Sinobacterium norvegicum: one gene and its partner. The protein of the gene in region 2 interacts with the protein of the main gene of each other region in a pairwise test. Links are inferred from orthologs where the notes say so. Each region holds a gene or a part of one and is shown on either strand. Other genes may lie near its edges.

What was found.
Region 1: the proteins of L9P87_RS11800 (region 2) and ctaD interact in binary tests that used the Escherichia coli proteins (3 or more experiments, as listed by UniProt). The link is inferred for Sinobacterium norvegicum from one-to-one orthologs.

What each region holds. Positions count from the first base shown.
Region 1 is NZ_CAKLPX010000004.1:204,093-210,266, forward strand. The notes cover bases 2,448-5,426. They hold ctaD (cytochrome c oxidase subunit I), read right to left. Parts: upstream 4,729-5,426; coding sequence 3,166-4,728; downstream 2,448-3,165. Other genes in these bases: L9P87_RS15530 (cytochrome c oxidase subunit 3), read right to left, coding at 2,448-2,556; L9P87_RS15535 (cytochrome c oxidase assembly protein), read right to left, coding at 2,604-3,155; coxB (cytochrome c oxidase subunit II), read right to left, coding at 4,738-5,426. Also shown: L9P87_RS15515 (redox-active disulfide-containing membrane protein), read right to left, coding at 1-437; L9P87_RS15520 (SURF1 family protein), read right to left, coding at 440-1,183; L9P87_RS15525 (twin transmembrane helix small protein), read left to right, coding at 1,357-1,590; more of L9P87_RS15530, read right to left, coding at 1,603-2,447; more of coxB, read right to left, coding at 5,427-5,892. UniProt on the Escherichia coli protein: Cytochrome bo(3) ubiquinol oxidase is the terminal enzyme in the aerobic respiratory chain of E.coli that predominates when cells are grown at high aeration.
Region 2 is NZ_CAKLPX010000002.1:605,448-613,477, forward strand. The notes cover bases 1-2,865. They hold L9P87_RS11800 (pyridoxal phosphate-dependent aminotransferase), read left to right. Parts: upstream 1-788; coding sequence 789-1,943; downstream 1,944-2,865. Other genes in these bases: dksA (RNA polymerase-binding protein DksA), read right to left, coding at 47-478; sfsA (DNA/RNA nuclease SfsA), read left to right, coding at 1,940-2,674; L9P87_RS11810 (Rieske (2Fe-2S) protein), read right to left, coding at 2,671-2,865. Also shown: more of L9P87_RS11810, read right to left, coding at 2,866-3,018; L9P87_RS11815 (Rv3169 family protein), read left to right, coding at 3,209-4,327; L9P87_RS11820 (AraC family transcriptional regulator), read left to right, coding at 4,470-5,513; L9P87_RS11825 (DUF4404 family protein), read left to right, coding at 5,634-5,897; hemB (porphobilinogen synthase), read left to right, coding at 6,158-7,138; L9P87_RS11835 (TonB family protein), read right to left, coding at 7,201-8,030. UniProt on the Escherichia coli protein: Shows aminotransferase activity with methionine and histidine as substrates, and to a lesser extent also with phenylalanine.

The DNA.
Region 1 (6,174 bases), on a different replicon or contig from region 2:
ATCAACGCAGGGTAGTTTTTTAGCAAGTCGCTATTGAGCTTGCCCTCTCGAGATATATAGTAACGATTTAACAATGGGGCATATTTACCAATTGCTTTATGTGTCTGGCGAATGAAATACAATGAATTTAAACAATCACTTTTGCAGCCGTTTTTAGGCTCTTGGTACAACATCGACCAGGTCACACCCTGGCCGGGAATCGTCGATTCATCCTGCCCTGAAATGACAGCCAGCTGATCAGAAATTTGTGCAGCAGGGACCACTAACTGGCCTCTATTCTTAGTTCCTGTTGGCATGCCCACACCTGTCACATAGACAAAGGTGGATGCCGCAATCATGAGTATTGGCAGGGCTAATATTGCACTCAGTTTTAAACGTGTTGCCCATAAAGGGCTTTGTTTTGTCGACCGATCTTCGATGCTGGATGAAGTTTGCATGGCTACTGCTCGCGGGGTAATTGTTGTTTAATATATGCGATTAAATTGCTGCTATTAATCAGATAGAGAAGCAACAATACTGCTGCCATTGAAAACCATTGTAGGGCGTAAGCTTGATGCTTCTCTGGTGCAACATTTATCACTATACGTTCAAATTTTTCAACACCTGACTCCGCTGCATCCAGCCAAATTAAATAGGGATACAACGGCATATCGAAGTACTGTTGGAAATTTTCAAAATCTTTTGTTTGTATTACTGCCGGCCACTGCTGTGCATACTGCTCATCTGCTAATGCAAATGATTTCTCAGTAAAACTAACAGCCTCACCGCTGACCGAAACACTGTTGTTAGCTGGTATTTCTGGCAATATTTTCCGATCTAAACTTCCTCTTAACCAACCGCGCACCGTCATATATACAGCGCTTCGATCACTGTTATAGAAAGGAGTAAACAGGAGGTAACCGAACTGGCGATGATACATCTGATTGTCGAGTAAAAAATTAATGCGCGGTGAAAAATTACCGTTGATTAGCACTCGCTGTCCGCTTGCAATATCTACGTTTGCGGCGCTGCTAATATCTCGCTGTGACTGCTGATGGTTGGCCTCAGCTATTATTATTTGTTGTTTTTCTTCCGCCCTGTGCAGCTGCCAAATACCCAGATAAACCAAGGCTGAAAAGCAGGCAACAAAAAGTAATGAGAGCCAGAAATTGGGGTGAAATTTAAACGCTACCGCCGACAACATCTACAAATACCTACTAACCGCTATATTATTTTTATTATTTTTCCCTGGTCATAAGACCAACTGTTGCTTGGTTATTTATTGCTATGGTTAAACCAAGACTTGCATTATGATAGTTATAAACTGCCATACAAATAGCAATATTGCTATGCCTATATAATAAAAAAGGATTCATTATGTGGCTAAAAATTGCCATTGTTATTATTTTTTTCTTACTACTAATCAGTCTTTTTAGCGGCCTATTTTTCTTACTTAAAGATCAAGGAAACAGTAAAAGAACTCTCCACTCACTCACCCTTCGCGTCTCTCTAACTGCCATTTTACTCGGCTTGGTTAGTTACGGTGTCATCAGCGGTGAGTTAAAATCGCAAGCGCCATGGGATAGAGCTACGGCGCAACAGACACCGTAGCCACCCATCAAGTTAGATGATATAGACGAATAGGAATAGTCCCAGCCACACCACATCAACAAAGTGCCAATACCAAGAGGAGGCTTCAAAACCGAAGTGCTCCTCAGGTGTAAAGTCACCACGCGAAATAGAACGTAACCACTGCACCGCCAACATAATACCGCCCATGCAAACATGGAAGCCGTGAAAGCCGGTCAGAATGAAGAAAGTGGAGCCATAGATGCCTGATTCCAGCGTCAGGCCTAGATGCGTATATGCCTCATAATATTCATAGATTTGAAAGCCGACAAAGGTAAAACCTAGTAGCAAGCTTATCGCCAACCAATTGTTGAATGCCTTACGCTTATTTGCCTTCAGTGCCGAGTGTGCGAAATGAACTGTAACACTGGAAATAACCAATAAAATGGTATTGATTAAGGGAATATGCCAGGGGTCGACCACTTCTCTCGCCGAGGTAAACTCGCCATTATTGGCAATCACTTGGTTGGCAATACCGACAGTTTCCTGCGGTGTAGAAACCAGTGGCCAACTATATTCAAAGCCGCTCCATAGATATTCATTGGTCAGGGCACCGTCACCCTCACCGGCCAACCAAGGCACGGATAGGTTTCGCGCATAAAATAACACGCCAAAGAAACAGGCGAAGAACATTACCTCAGAGAAGATAAACCACTGCATACCTAACACATAGGAATGCTTAAGCTGTGGGCTATTCAACCCCTGCTTCTCTTCAATTATGGTCACTCTAAACCAAGAAAATAGCGTTAAAATAAAGCAACCCAGACCGGTATAGAAAATCATCCAACCATTGGGGTTTGCCACATCGGCGAACTTAGGGTTTAAACTATTAATACCGTCGCCAACGCCGACTACCATGATGGCAACAGCGATTGCCATGCAAATGGCCAGCTTGCTTTGCTCCGGTACATAATAGGTTTCATTATCTGCAGTTGTTTGCTCTGCCATGATACGACCTCGTTTTGTTGTTATTATTATCGCAGCCAGTGCGCGCCTTAGTTGGTCGCGACCTTGTTGTTGCCGAATCCCTCGGTAACATCAAATAGGGTATACGATAAGGTGATTGTATGTATGTCTTTAGGTAGCTCTTGATCAACGACAAAACGTAGTGGCATATCAATTTCTGTGCCTGCCTCTAGCGTCTGCTGGTTAAAACAAAAGCACTCTGTTTTATGAAAATATGCCGCCGCTCTTGACGGTGAAACACTTGGGACAGCCTGTGCAATCATAGTTTTTGATAATGGGTTTTTTGCATAAAAAGCAGTATTGGTTAATGCGCCCGGATGCACCGACAATTCACGATCATTCGGGCTAAAACTCCACATCATTTGATCATTATTCATTGCTATAAATTGAATCTTAACTGTTCGCGTTTCATCAACGGCAGCCTCAACAGACTCATATTTAGTCCCCGAGGTTTTACCATTGAGCCCTGTTACATCACAGAGCACATCGTAGATCGGAACGAGGAGAAAACCGAAACCAAACATTGCGGCAGTCAAAAGAAATAACTTTTTTACCGTTTGCGTAATACTGGTCTCGGCCATCTCAGACCCCCTACTTTACTGTCGGTGGTGTGGTAAAGGTATGGTAAGGCGCCGGCGATGGAACCGTCCATTCCAAGCCCTCTGCTCCATCCCAAACCTTGGCCTTCTCGGTCTTCTTGCCCGCGACAATACAATGGATCACGTTATATAAGAAGAACAGCTGCGAGGCGCCATAGAGAAAGGCACCACAACTTGAGATCATATTAAAATCTGCAAACTGTAAGGCGTAATCCGGAATACGACGCGGCATACCAGCAAGGCCGACAAAGTGCTGTGGGAAGAAGGTAATATTAAAGCCTATGAATGAGATCCAGAAATGCGCCTTACCCATCGTCTCGTTATACATTCTGCCCGTCCACTTGGGCAACCAGAAGTAAACCGCTGCCGACATACTGAAGATTGCACCTGCGACCATTGTGTAATGGAAATGCGCGACAACAAAATATGAATCATGATACTGGAAGTCGACCGGTGCCATCGCCAGCATAACACCGGACAAACCGCCGATGGTAAACAGGAAGACAAAGGCAATACTGAACAGCATCGGCGTCTCAAACGTGATTGCACCGCGATACATCGTGGCAATCCAGTTAAACACTTTCACCCCTGTTGGCGCCGCAATCAACATGGTTGCGTACATAAAGAACAGCTCACCAGCCAACGGCATGCCAACAGTATACATATGGTGTGCCCATACAATAAAACTGAGGAAGGCAATAGACGCGGTGGCGTAAACCATTGAATCATAACCAAACAAAGGCTTTCGCGAGAAGGCGGGGATAATCTGCGACACCACACCAAAGGCTGGCAAGATAATGATATAAACCTCAGGGTGCCCGAAGAACCAGAAGATATGCTGGAACAACACAGGGTCACCACCACCGGCAGCACTGAAGAATGAGGTGCCGAAGTGAATATCCATCAGCATCATGGTCACCGCACCCGCCAGTACCGGCATTACCGCCACCAACAAGAAGGCAGTAATCAACCAAGTCCAGACAAACATTGGCATCTTCATATACGTCATACCCGGGGCACGCATATTCATTACCGTGGCAATGATATTAATCGAGCCCATGATCGAAGAAGCCCCCATGACATGGACACCAAAAATAAAGAAAGTGACGCTTGGCGGCGCATACGTTGTCGATAACGGTGCGTAGAAGGTCCAGCCAAAGTTCGGTGCTCCCCCTTCCATAAACAGCGATGACAACAATACTGCAAAGGCAAAGGGTAGCAGCCAAAAGCTAAGGTTGTTCATCCGTGGCAAGGCCATATCTGGCGCCCCAATCATCATCGGAATCAACCAGTTAGCAAGACCGACAAAGGCCGGCATAATGGCACCAAAGACCATGATCAATCCATGCATCGTCGTCATTTGGTTAAAGAATTCAGGCTCGATTAATTGCAGCCCTGGCTGAAATAATTCAGCGCGAATAATCATGGCAAAAGCGCCGCCAGTTAAGAACATGGCAAAGCTAAACCACAGGTACAGTGTTCCTATATCTTTATGGTTGGTTGTTAGTATCCAACGCATGATGCCCTTTTTAGGGCCGTGATGATGATCACCCATAATATCCCCCTATTGGCCTTTCTTAGCGTTATATACGTCAATGGCTTGGACGGTATCGCCCATATTGTTACCCCAGGCATTTCGCTGGTATGTGGTAACTGCCGCTGCATCTAAATCATTCAACTGGTTACCAAAAGCCTGCATGGCAGTACCAGGCACACCGTTAATAACTACATCTAAATGCTGACTAATATCGCCCATGGCAATAGCAGATCCGGCAATCGCCTTACCTACGCCACCCTGGCCTTGATCACCATGACACGCCATACACTGACTGTTATAGACAGACTCTCCCCGGGCAACCATTTCATCGAGGGTAAACGTCTGAGCCATGAGCTCTTTTAATTTGGCAGATTCTTGCTGTTTGCCTGCAAGCCAGCTGTCGTATTCGTCCTGCTCAACCACCTTAACAACAATCGGCATAAAGCCGTGGTCGCGACCGCAAAGCTCAGCGCACTGACCGCGATAAACGCCGACCTCTAACGGTTTTGTCCAGGCTTCATTCACAAAACCAGGAATAGCATCTCGCTTCACTGCCAAGGCAGGTACCCACCAGGCGTGAATAACGTCGGCGGCGGTGACCAGAAAGCGCACCTTTTTGCCAACAGGGATAACCATCGGTTCATCAACTTCAAGCAGGTAATGCTCACCCTTGGCGTCTTCGTTATTTATTTCACGTTGCGGCGTTGTCAAACTACTGAAGAAGGAGACAGTTTCACCACTGTCGTTTAAATATTCATATTTCCACTTCCACTGATAACCGGTAATCATAATATCCAGTTCAGAATCACTGGTATCGTAGACCTCAATCAATGTTTTTGTGGCAGGAAAAGCCATTGCAATCAAGATGATGCAAGGGATTATCGTCCAGACGATTTCAACCTTGGTGTTCTCGTGAAATTGTGAAGCTGTGCGTCCAGTAGACTTTCTATGGGCAATCAGTGCGTAGAACATCACACTAAATACGACAACAGCAATGACGATACATAGAATAAAAATATCCATGTGTAAGTCATAAACCTTTTGACCAACCTCTGTAACCCCTGGGGCCAAATTGGTTTGCCAGCGTTGGGCTTCCTCGGCATAGGATGCAGACGCTAAACTAGCGAGTAAAACTGCAAAACCGTGCACGATCCAACGAAGCGGATGCGCTCGTAACAACATACCTAGATGTCTCCATTTTATTGTTATTTAATCCATCTACACGCCCTTATAAAGGCGCTAAAATTCAACAATAGAAATAAAGCCAAACACCATAGGTGCCGAAATAAAAAATTTGAAAAACTAGGACAAGTGATTACCACTACCTGAACACTGCACGTAATTTATTATGGCACTACATCTCGTAGCTTATTACAACGTACAACACTACCCATGGTATCCGACAAGAATTATTCCTTATGCCGAGTACGGTAAAACGGCTTCAGTATACCAAATCGACTACAA
Region 2 (8,030 bases):
TAACAAGGTAGGCAATGGCGTTTATATGGCGACCTAGCAAAAGTTGTTAAAGGCGCTGAGTTTTCTCTTTGATTTCATCAAGCGTCTTACAATCGATACATTGAGTCGCTGTTGGGCGGGCCTCGAGTCGACGAATACCAATTTCAATGCCGCAAGAATCGCAGAAGCCGTAATCATCATTTTCAATAAGTTCGAAAGTCTTATCAATTTTCTTGATCAGTTTACGTTCGCGGTCCCGTGTGCGCAGCTCTAAGCTGAACTCTTCTTCCTGGGTTGCGCGGTCGGCAGGGTCAGGGAAGTTGGCAGCCTCGTCTTTCATGTGCGAAACGGTGCGATCGACTTCTTCCATCAGCTCCGCTTTCCAGGCGCGTAGGATATCGCGGAAGTGTTCTTTCTGGGGTTCACCCATGTACTCTTCATCTTTAGCTGCCTCGTAGGGCACGAAACTACTGAATGAAGAATTTTCTTTATTTGGCATTTAAATGACGCCTCGACAGTACTTTTAATTCCACATACCCATTAAAAGAGTGTAAATAATCACAGCTCAATATCAAGATATTTCAACAGGGAGGTAAAGCTATCAAATCACAAGGCTTTAAGCCATAGCTTATTGTCGGCTATTGCTGTTTCTTGACCTCGGCGACTAAAAAATTCAAATTATGACGGGGAAAAGTGTTTTTCTGGTTGTTTTTTATACAGCTGTGCCGGTGTGGACAGTGTTTGCTGGGGTGAGAGGATGATCAGATCTGTTAATATGGCCAGATAAACAAGATAACAGAGACGTTGCCATGCCTTTTTCCCGCCGAATGGATGATATTGAGCCCTTTCGAGTCGTCGAAGTATTAACCCGTGCCAAGCAATTAGAGGCTGAAGGTAGGAACATTCTGCATTTAGAGGCAGGGGAACCTGATTTTACCACCGCCGAGCCTATTCGTCTCGCTGGCGCGAAAGCCTTAATGGACGGCCATACTGGCTATACACCGGCTGCAGGGATACCGGCGTTGAGAGAAGCCATCAGCGGCTATTACCAAACGGATTATGGTCTCGATATTGCGCCGGAGCGGATTATGGTTACCGCGGGTGCCAGTGGTGCCTTGCTATTAATCGCAGCGTTGTTGATGGACCCGGGCAAGTCGATGTTAATGACCGACCCAGGCTACCCTTGCAATCGTCATTTCCTGCGGTTGGTTGAGGGCCATGCTCAATTGATTCCGGTCGGAGCTGAAGACCGTTTTCAACTGCAGGCCCGTCATCTAGAGCAGCACTGGCAGCAGCAAACCATCGGTGCCATGGTGGCGAGTCCTGCCAACCCAACAGGGGAGATCTTATCGGCAGAGGAACTCGAAGCGCTGTATCAAATATGTGCTGCTAAAGGAGGCTATTTGGTGGCCGATGAGATTTACCATGGCCTCGATTACGATGATCACGCTGCCAGTATTCTGGCGCATACGGATCAGGCCTTTGTGATTAATAGCTTTTCCAAATATTTTGGTATGACAGGTTGGCGCTTGGGTTGGTTGGTTGCTCCCCAGAATGCGGTGCAGGAAATGGAACGGCTGGCGCAGAATCTGTTTATATCGCTGTCGACACCGGCACAATATGCAGCGCTGTCTTGTTTTAAGGATGAAACGCGGGAGATCCTCAATCAGCGCAAGGCCATCTTCAAGCAGCGCCGTGATTTTCTTTACCCTGAACTGTGTCAGCTAGGTTTCAATATCGCGAATAAGCCCGCCGGTGGTCTTTACCTGTATGCTGATATCAGTCGCTTCAGTAATAATAGCCAGCAATTTTGCGTCGATATGCTCGAGCAACATGGTATTGCCTTAACCCCGGGGGTGGACTTTGGTCGACACTTGGCTGATCGTCACGTACGTTTTGCCTATACCACCGGTATGGAGAAGCTCGAACAGGCGGTCGAGCGGCTTAGCAAGGTGCTGACATGAGGCTGCCCGAACTGGTGGAAGGCAGGCTGATCAAGCGCTATAAGCGATTTCTTGCCGATGTCGAGCTGCTCAATGGTGAAATCATTACTGCTCACTGCCCCAATACGGGCAAGATGACAGGTTGTGCCATGCCGGGTGAGCGCGTTTGGCTTAGCATCAGTGACAATCCCAAACGAAAGTACAAGCATGGCTGGGTGTTGGCTGAAATTGACCATCAACAGGTGTTGGATAATAGCCCGGCACGATTGTCGTTAGCCTGTATTCATTCCGCCTTTGCCAACGACTTACTGGCGGAAGCGCTGGCTGAGGGTGTTGTCGAAGAATTGGCGGGGTATTCTCAGGTGGTTCGAGAGGCACGTTATGGGCTCGAGAATAGCCGTATCGACTTTCTGCTGTCGGCCCCCCAGCGCCGCAAGTGTTATGTCGAGGTCAAAAGCGTGACCTTGTTGAGAGAGAATGGCATCGGCCAGTTCCCTGATGCCGTCAGTGATCGTGGTCGAAAGCACCTACGGGAGTTGATGGCAATGGTTGCAGAAGGGTACCGAGCGGTGTTGTTTTACTGCGTTCAGCATGAGGGTATCGAGGTGGTTGAGCCGGCCCGCGATATTGACCCCAGCTACTGCCAAACCCTCTTAGAAGCGATGGCTGCGGGGGTGGAGGTGATTGCCTATAGGGCCAGTATCACACCCAAGGCCATTACCATTGATCGTCGCTTACACTTTAACAGCTAGGCGATAGCTGTCGCGGCTTCAGCGATATGGATCTGCTGCTCAATCACTTCAAAGTCAACGGAGATAAGGCTTTGGCCTTGGCATGGGCCATAGACACATTTGCCGTCTTCAGGTTGAAACAAGGCGCCGTGGGTTGAGCACATAATGTAGAAGTTATCGGCATCGAGAAATTGATCCTGTTGAAATTCGAGGTTCACGCCGAGGTGGGGGCAATTATTTTGAAACAGCGTAATTATGCCATCGCGCTTAACAGCAAAGAAGTTTAGATCGCCAATCTCAAAGCCTTTAGAGCTCTCGTGATCGATGTCATCGACGTGGCAGACGGGAATAGTAAAACGGCTCACGGTATATAACCTTGGTAAAAATAGCGGAAGGCAACTTTACCTGATTTTCCCTCGATGAAAAAGCCACCGGTGTTCTTCCGCCTGCTTCTATTAACCATCGGTCATGCAGCTTGTTATGCTCCCTATACGATAGTATTGTGAGTTTACGGCTGCCATAATAACCAATAACAATAGATGACAGGGGATAGCAATGATTACCAGTTTCGATGACTACTGCATACACCAAACCGCCGAGCCCGTGGCGGAGCCCTCGCAAAGTGATCGTAATTTCTATGATCGATACTGGTTTAACGGTTTCGATGAAGATACTTTTCTGTTTGAAATAGGACTTGGTCTATACCCCAATCGTCGGGTAATGGATGGTCACTTCAGTGTTGCCATGGGGGATAAGCAAGTTGCTTTTCATGCCTCGCGACGTGCCCCAAAGGAGCGTTTGGATACCGCTGTCGGGCCATTAAGCGTTGAGGTTGTAGAGCCGATGCGACAGATACGTGTACGACTAACCGAAAACGAGCACAACATCACCTGTGACCTGTTATTCACCGCTATTTCTGCCCCGCATCAGGAGCCAAAAAATATTATGCATGATGATGGCCATCTGATTATGCATAACACCCGCTTTACTCAGTTGGGGCATTGGCAGGGGCATTTTATCATCGACGGCGAACGCACCGAGGTTAACAAGGCTTATGCGACCCGTGATAAATCATGGGGTGTTCGCCCGGTAGGAGAGCCTGCTGGTGGCGCACCGGGTCTGATGAATAATGAGCCCGGCGTTTATTGGGCCTGGTGTCCGATCAATTTTGGTGATCAGGCGTCGCAGTTTGGTACCTTTGAGGATCGTGACGGTAATGCCACCCAAGTGTCCGCGGATTTAGTACCACTGTACTCTGATATGGATAGCATTCCTGTGGGCGAGGATAGCGGGATGATTGCGATGACTGCTATCGAGCACAGAGTAAAATTTGTGCCAGGTACGCGCCGTGCGCAATCGGTTGACTTCGACTTTGCCGACAAGAATGGCGAAAGTTATCACATCACTCTAGAGCCGCTGCAGAAGTTTTATATGCTGGGTATTGGTTACAACCATTTTGAATGGGGGCACGGCTATTGGAAGGGGGAGCTTGAAACATTCCGTGAGGATTGGAATCTCGATGAGGTGAACGAACTCGACTACCAATTTATCCACAACCATCAAGTAGTGAGGGCAACCCTGGGTGATAAGGTCGGTTATGGCACCTTCGAGAGTATTATCATTGGCCGCCACGCCCCGTCAGGCTTTAAAGACTTTTTCGACGGCGCTGAATAGTCAGTACCTCACTGTGGGCGGGTTGGTACCGGATATTACATCGTTGAATTCGGCTTTCGCATCTCTATAATAGAGTGATATTAGACAGTTAGCTGGTTATTAACGGCTGCGTCAGTCCATGCTGCCAGAGGTTGTAGTCACAGTGAATTCCCCCCCGCGAGAAGGCCTTGTCCCGCCAGCGTTTGTCACTGCGTTATTGATGCCGCTGCATAGCAAAGGTGTTGGAGTTGATACCGTTTTGGAGCAGGCCGGTTTAGGCGATTTAGACCTGAGCAAGTTAACGGTTGAGCAGTATAATCGGTTATTTGTCGCTATCGTCGATTACATTGGTGATGAGTCTGGGGGCCTGCTGGGGGCGAGTCGTTCCCCTTTGGGAACGACCCGGATGATCGCCTATGCGGTATTAAATTGCCCATCGTTGCACGACGCTCTGGTGCGGGCTATTGATTTTAATCTGGCCTGTCGAGAGCCTGGCAGAGACGAGGATATTATTCATCGCTTAGATGTCGATGAGGCGTTGGGTATGTCGACGATCCACTATTGCCTGCCAGAGCACCCCGGTGAAGCCCAATACCAGCCCGCGGTGTTAAGTGCGCTGGCGATGTGGCTGCGCTTGTGCGGCTGGTTGATTGGTCGCCAAATAGAAATTATCAGCGCCAGTTGCGCCGGCGAAAAACCCAGTAATATGGGGGCTATGGAGCATTTTTTTAGCTGTCCGGTGGACTTTGATACAGCCACTAATTCGCTGACTTTTAGTAGTCACTATCTCCGTTTGCCGATTATTCGTAGCGATGCCGATTTTGAGGTGTTCATTAAAGAGGCGCCCTATCAGGTCATTATTCAGCCGGTATTGGGTGAGCAAAGTATATTGTCACGAATTCGCACTATCTTAAGTGAGAACCTAACCGATGAATTGCCCGGTTTTGATGTCATGGCCGATCGGTTAAATCTATCGGCGAGAACTCTGCGTCGTCGCTTGGAGGAGGAGGGTACCTCTTACCAAAAAATCAAAGATCACTGTCGGCGAGATCGCGCCGTTGAGTTGTTGCTTTACAGTACGGAACCAGTCAGCGAAGTGGCTGTTTTGGTTGGCTTTAGTGACGCCAGCGCTTTTCATCGCTCATTTAAAAAATGGACGGGTGTGGCGCCGGGGGAATATCGACTAAATCATGTTGTAGACGGTTAATCGGTGTATGATTATCTTATGGTTTTTTGTAATGTGAGTAATGTATTTAAGAGTCGTTAATGATTAGCCTGTTTTATCTGGCGGCAGTAAAATGATGATGTGTCACACAGGGAGTCACGAATGAATAAACAACAATGGGTAGAGCAAATCCAGCAGGTCTTGGCCGAGATCGATGCGCTGCCAGAGCCAGCGGTGGCACAGCGAGAATCATTACAGCAACTGTTAATATCGCTGGAGCAGCAGCTGATGGATGGCGCCACGGATAGTGACTATTCGATGCTAGAAAACATCGAGCTGATCGGTGTTGAAATCGAGGCTGAGCACCCGGTGGTGTCGATGATGCTGCGAAACCTGGTCGCGACGATGAATGCGATGGGTGTCTAGGGCTTGAGCGGCAACCCTCTGCTCAATAACATCGTATTTGGCCGCCATTCTCCAACCATTTATCAACCTCGATTGTCGGTTTTGTCCGATCGCGGCTGGGTACTTTGCAGCGACCGTAGTTAACAGTATCGATGCCTCGCTGCGGAATGTCTGCATAGCCATGCTTCGTCTCTATTATTGTCGAGGACTGAGCGCTACCTTGTTAAATTAAGCTGATACAATACCCCGATACTATTTGAATTATCGATTAGGAGAATAATGTGAGTTTTGATCTGCCCTACCGTTTCCGTCGTCTGCGCCGTAATAGCAATATCCGGGCAATGGTGCGAGAGCACAGTATCAGTGTTGACGACCTAATCTTGCCGATTTTTGTCGAAGAGAACATTGGTCAGCCCGTTGCCATTAGCAGTATGCCCGGCGTGTTTCGCTACCCGGAGTCTGACTTGGCTGAGGTGGTTCAGCAGGCGTACAGCAAGGGTATTAAGGCGGTCATACTGTTTGGCGTATCGCATTGTAAAGATGCGGTCGGCAGTGATACATGGTCTGATGAGGGGTTAATGGTGCGCTGCATCAAGGCGGCAAAGTTAGCACAGCCAAAAATGATGGTCATCAGTGATAACTGTTTCTGCGAATATACCGACCACGGCCATTGTGGTGTGATCAGCGACGATGGCCATGTCGACAACGATAAAACGCTGCTCAACCTGCAGCAGCAAAGCTTGGCGGCAGCCCGAGCTGGCGTCGATATGCTGGCGCCGTCGGGTATGATGGACGGTATGATTGCAGCCATGCGGGAGGCCTTGGATGATAATGGCTTTAGCCACCTGCCAATCATGTCGTATTCAACTAAATTTGCCTCTGCTTTTTATGGCCCCTTTCGCGACGCTGTGGATAGTAATTTCAAAGGCGACAGAAACGCCTATCAGATGGATGCTGCGAATGGCCGTGAGGCGGTTGCCGAGTCGTTACAGGATGAGTTGGAAGGTGCCGACATCTTAATGGTCAAGCCGGGAATGGCTTATTTGGATGTGCTCTATCGCATTCGTCAGGACAGCAGTCTGCCATTGGCGGTGTATCATGTCAGTGGTGAATACGCGATGGTTAAGGCGGCGGCAGCAGCTCAGGTAATCGATGAAAAGGCAGTCGTCATGGAATCTATGATGGCCTTCAAGCGGGCTGGAGCAGATTTAATTATTACGTATTATGCTGAAGATATTGCAGGCTGGCTGACAGAGGGGTAACTCTTAGGGTGGGTAGCACTGATTGATTATACAGAATAGAAACCATCGCTTGCGGTGGTTTTTTATTTGGGTAGTCGAAACTTAATCGGCAGCTTAACAACGAAGTTGTTTCCTTCGAGGCTGTTAGGTGGTGAGGGGTACTGTGATTGCTGGATCGCTTTAATTGCGGCGTTATTTAGGCTGTGGTGAGCGGCACTTTCCAATTGGTCTATATCGATCACCTCTCCCGACCTATCTAAGGTGATCGCAATCACTACATCGCCCTCAAGCTCTTCGTCGATAGCGAGATTAGGGTAGATGATATGCTGATAAGTTGTTTTTAATATGTTTGACCGGTACATCGTCATGATACTGAGTTGTTTAGAGGCTTGTTGCTCGATGGCTACCGACTTCTGGGTGGTGACATCACTGGCGGTAGCGTTGGCAGTGGCTGTAAGTTTCGGGCTTTGCAGTGTTGGTGATAGGCTGGCGGTTTGTATGCCGCTAACCGGAGGGGTTAGCGGTGAAGAGGCGGCCTGCTGAGTATTGACAGGCTTTGGCGCACTTATCTTGGCGCTGCTGGGGGTGGAGATAGTCTCGTTAAAACTGGGAGGTAACCGTTGCTGGTTGTTGGATTTTTTGGCCGGTTTGACCCGCCATTTTTTGCTTTCTTTCTGTCGTTCGGGGCTGGCCAGTAGTTGGGTGTGGGTATCTATCAGTTCGGCTGTTTTGACGCTATTGGGTAGTTTCAGTAGCTCAGCCTTAAACTCGCGAGAGGTTGGCCGAGGGCCAAGCCAGGCGTTAAGCAATACAGGGTAAAAGCCGCTGTTATCGAAACTAGAGATCAATTGGTTGTTGGCGTGGACGTTGATCTCGAAATCCCGAGTGAAACTGATGGTGATTTCATCGCCAT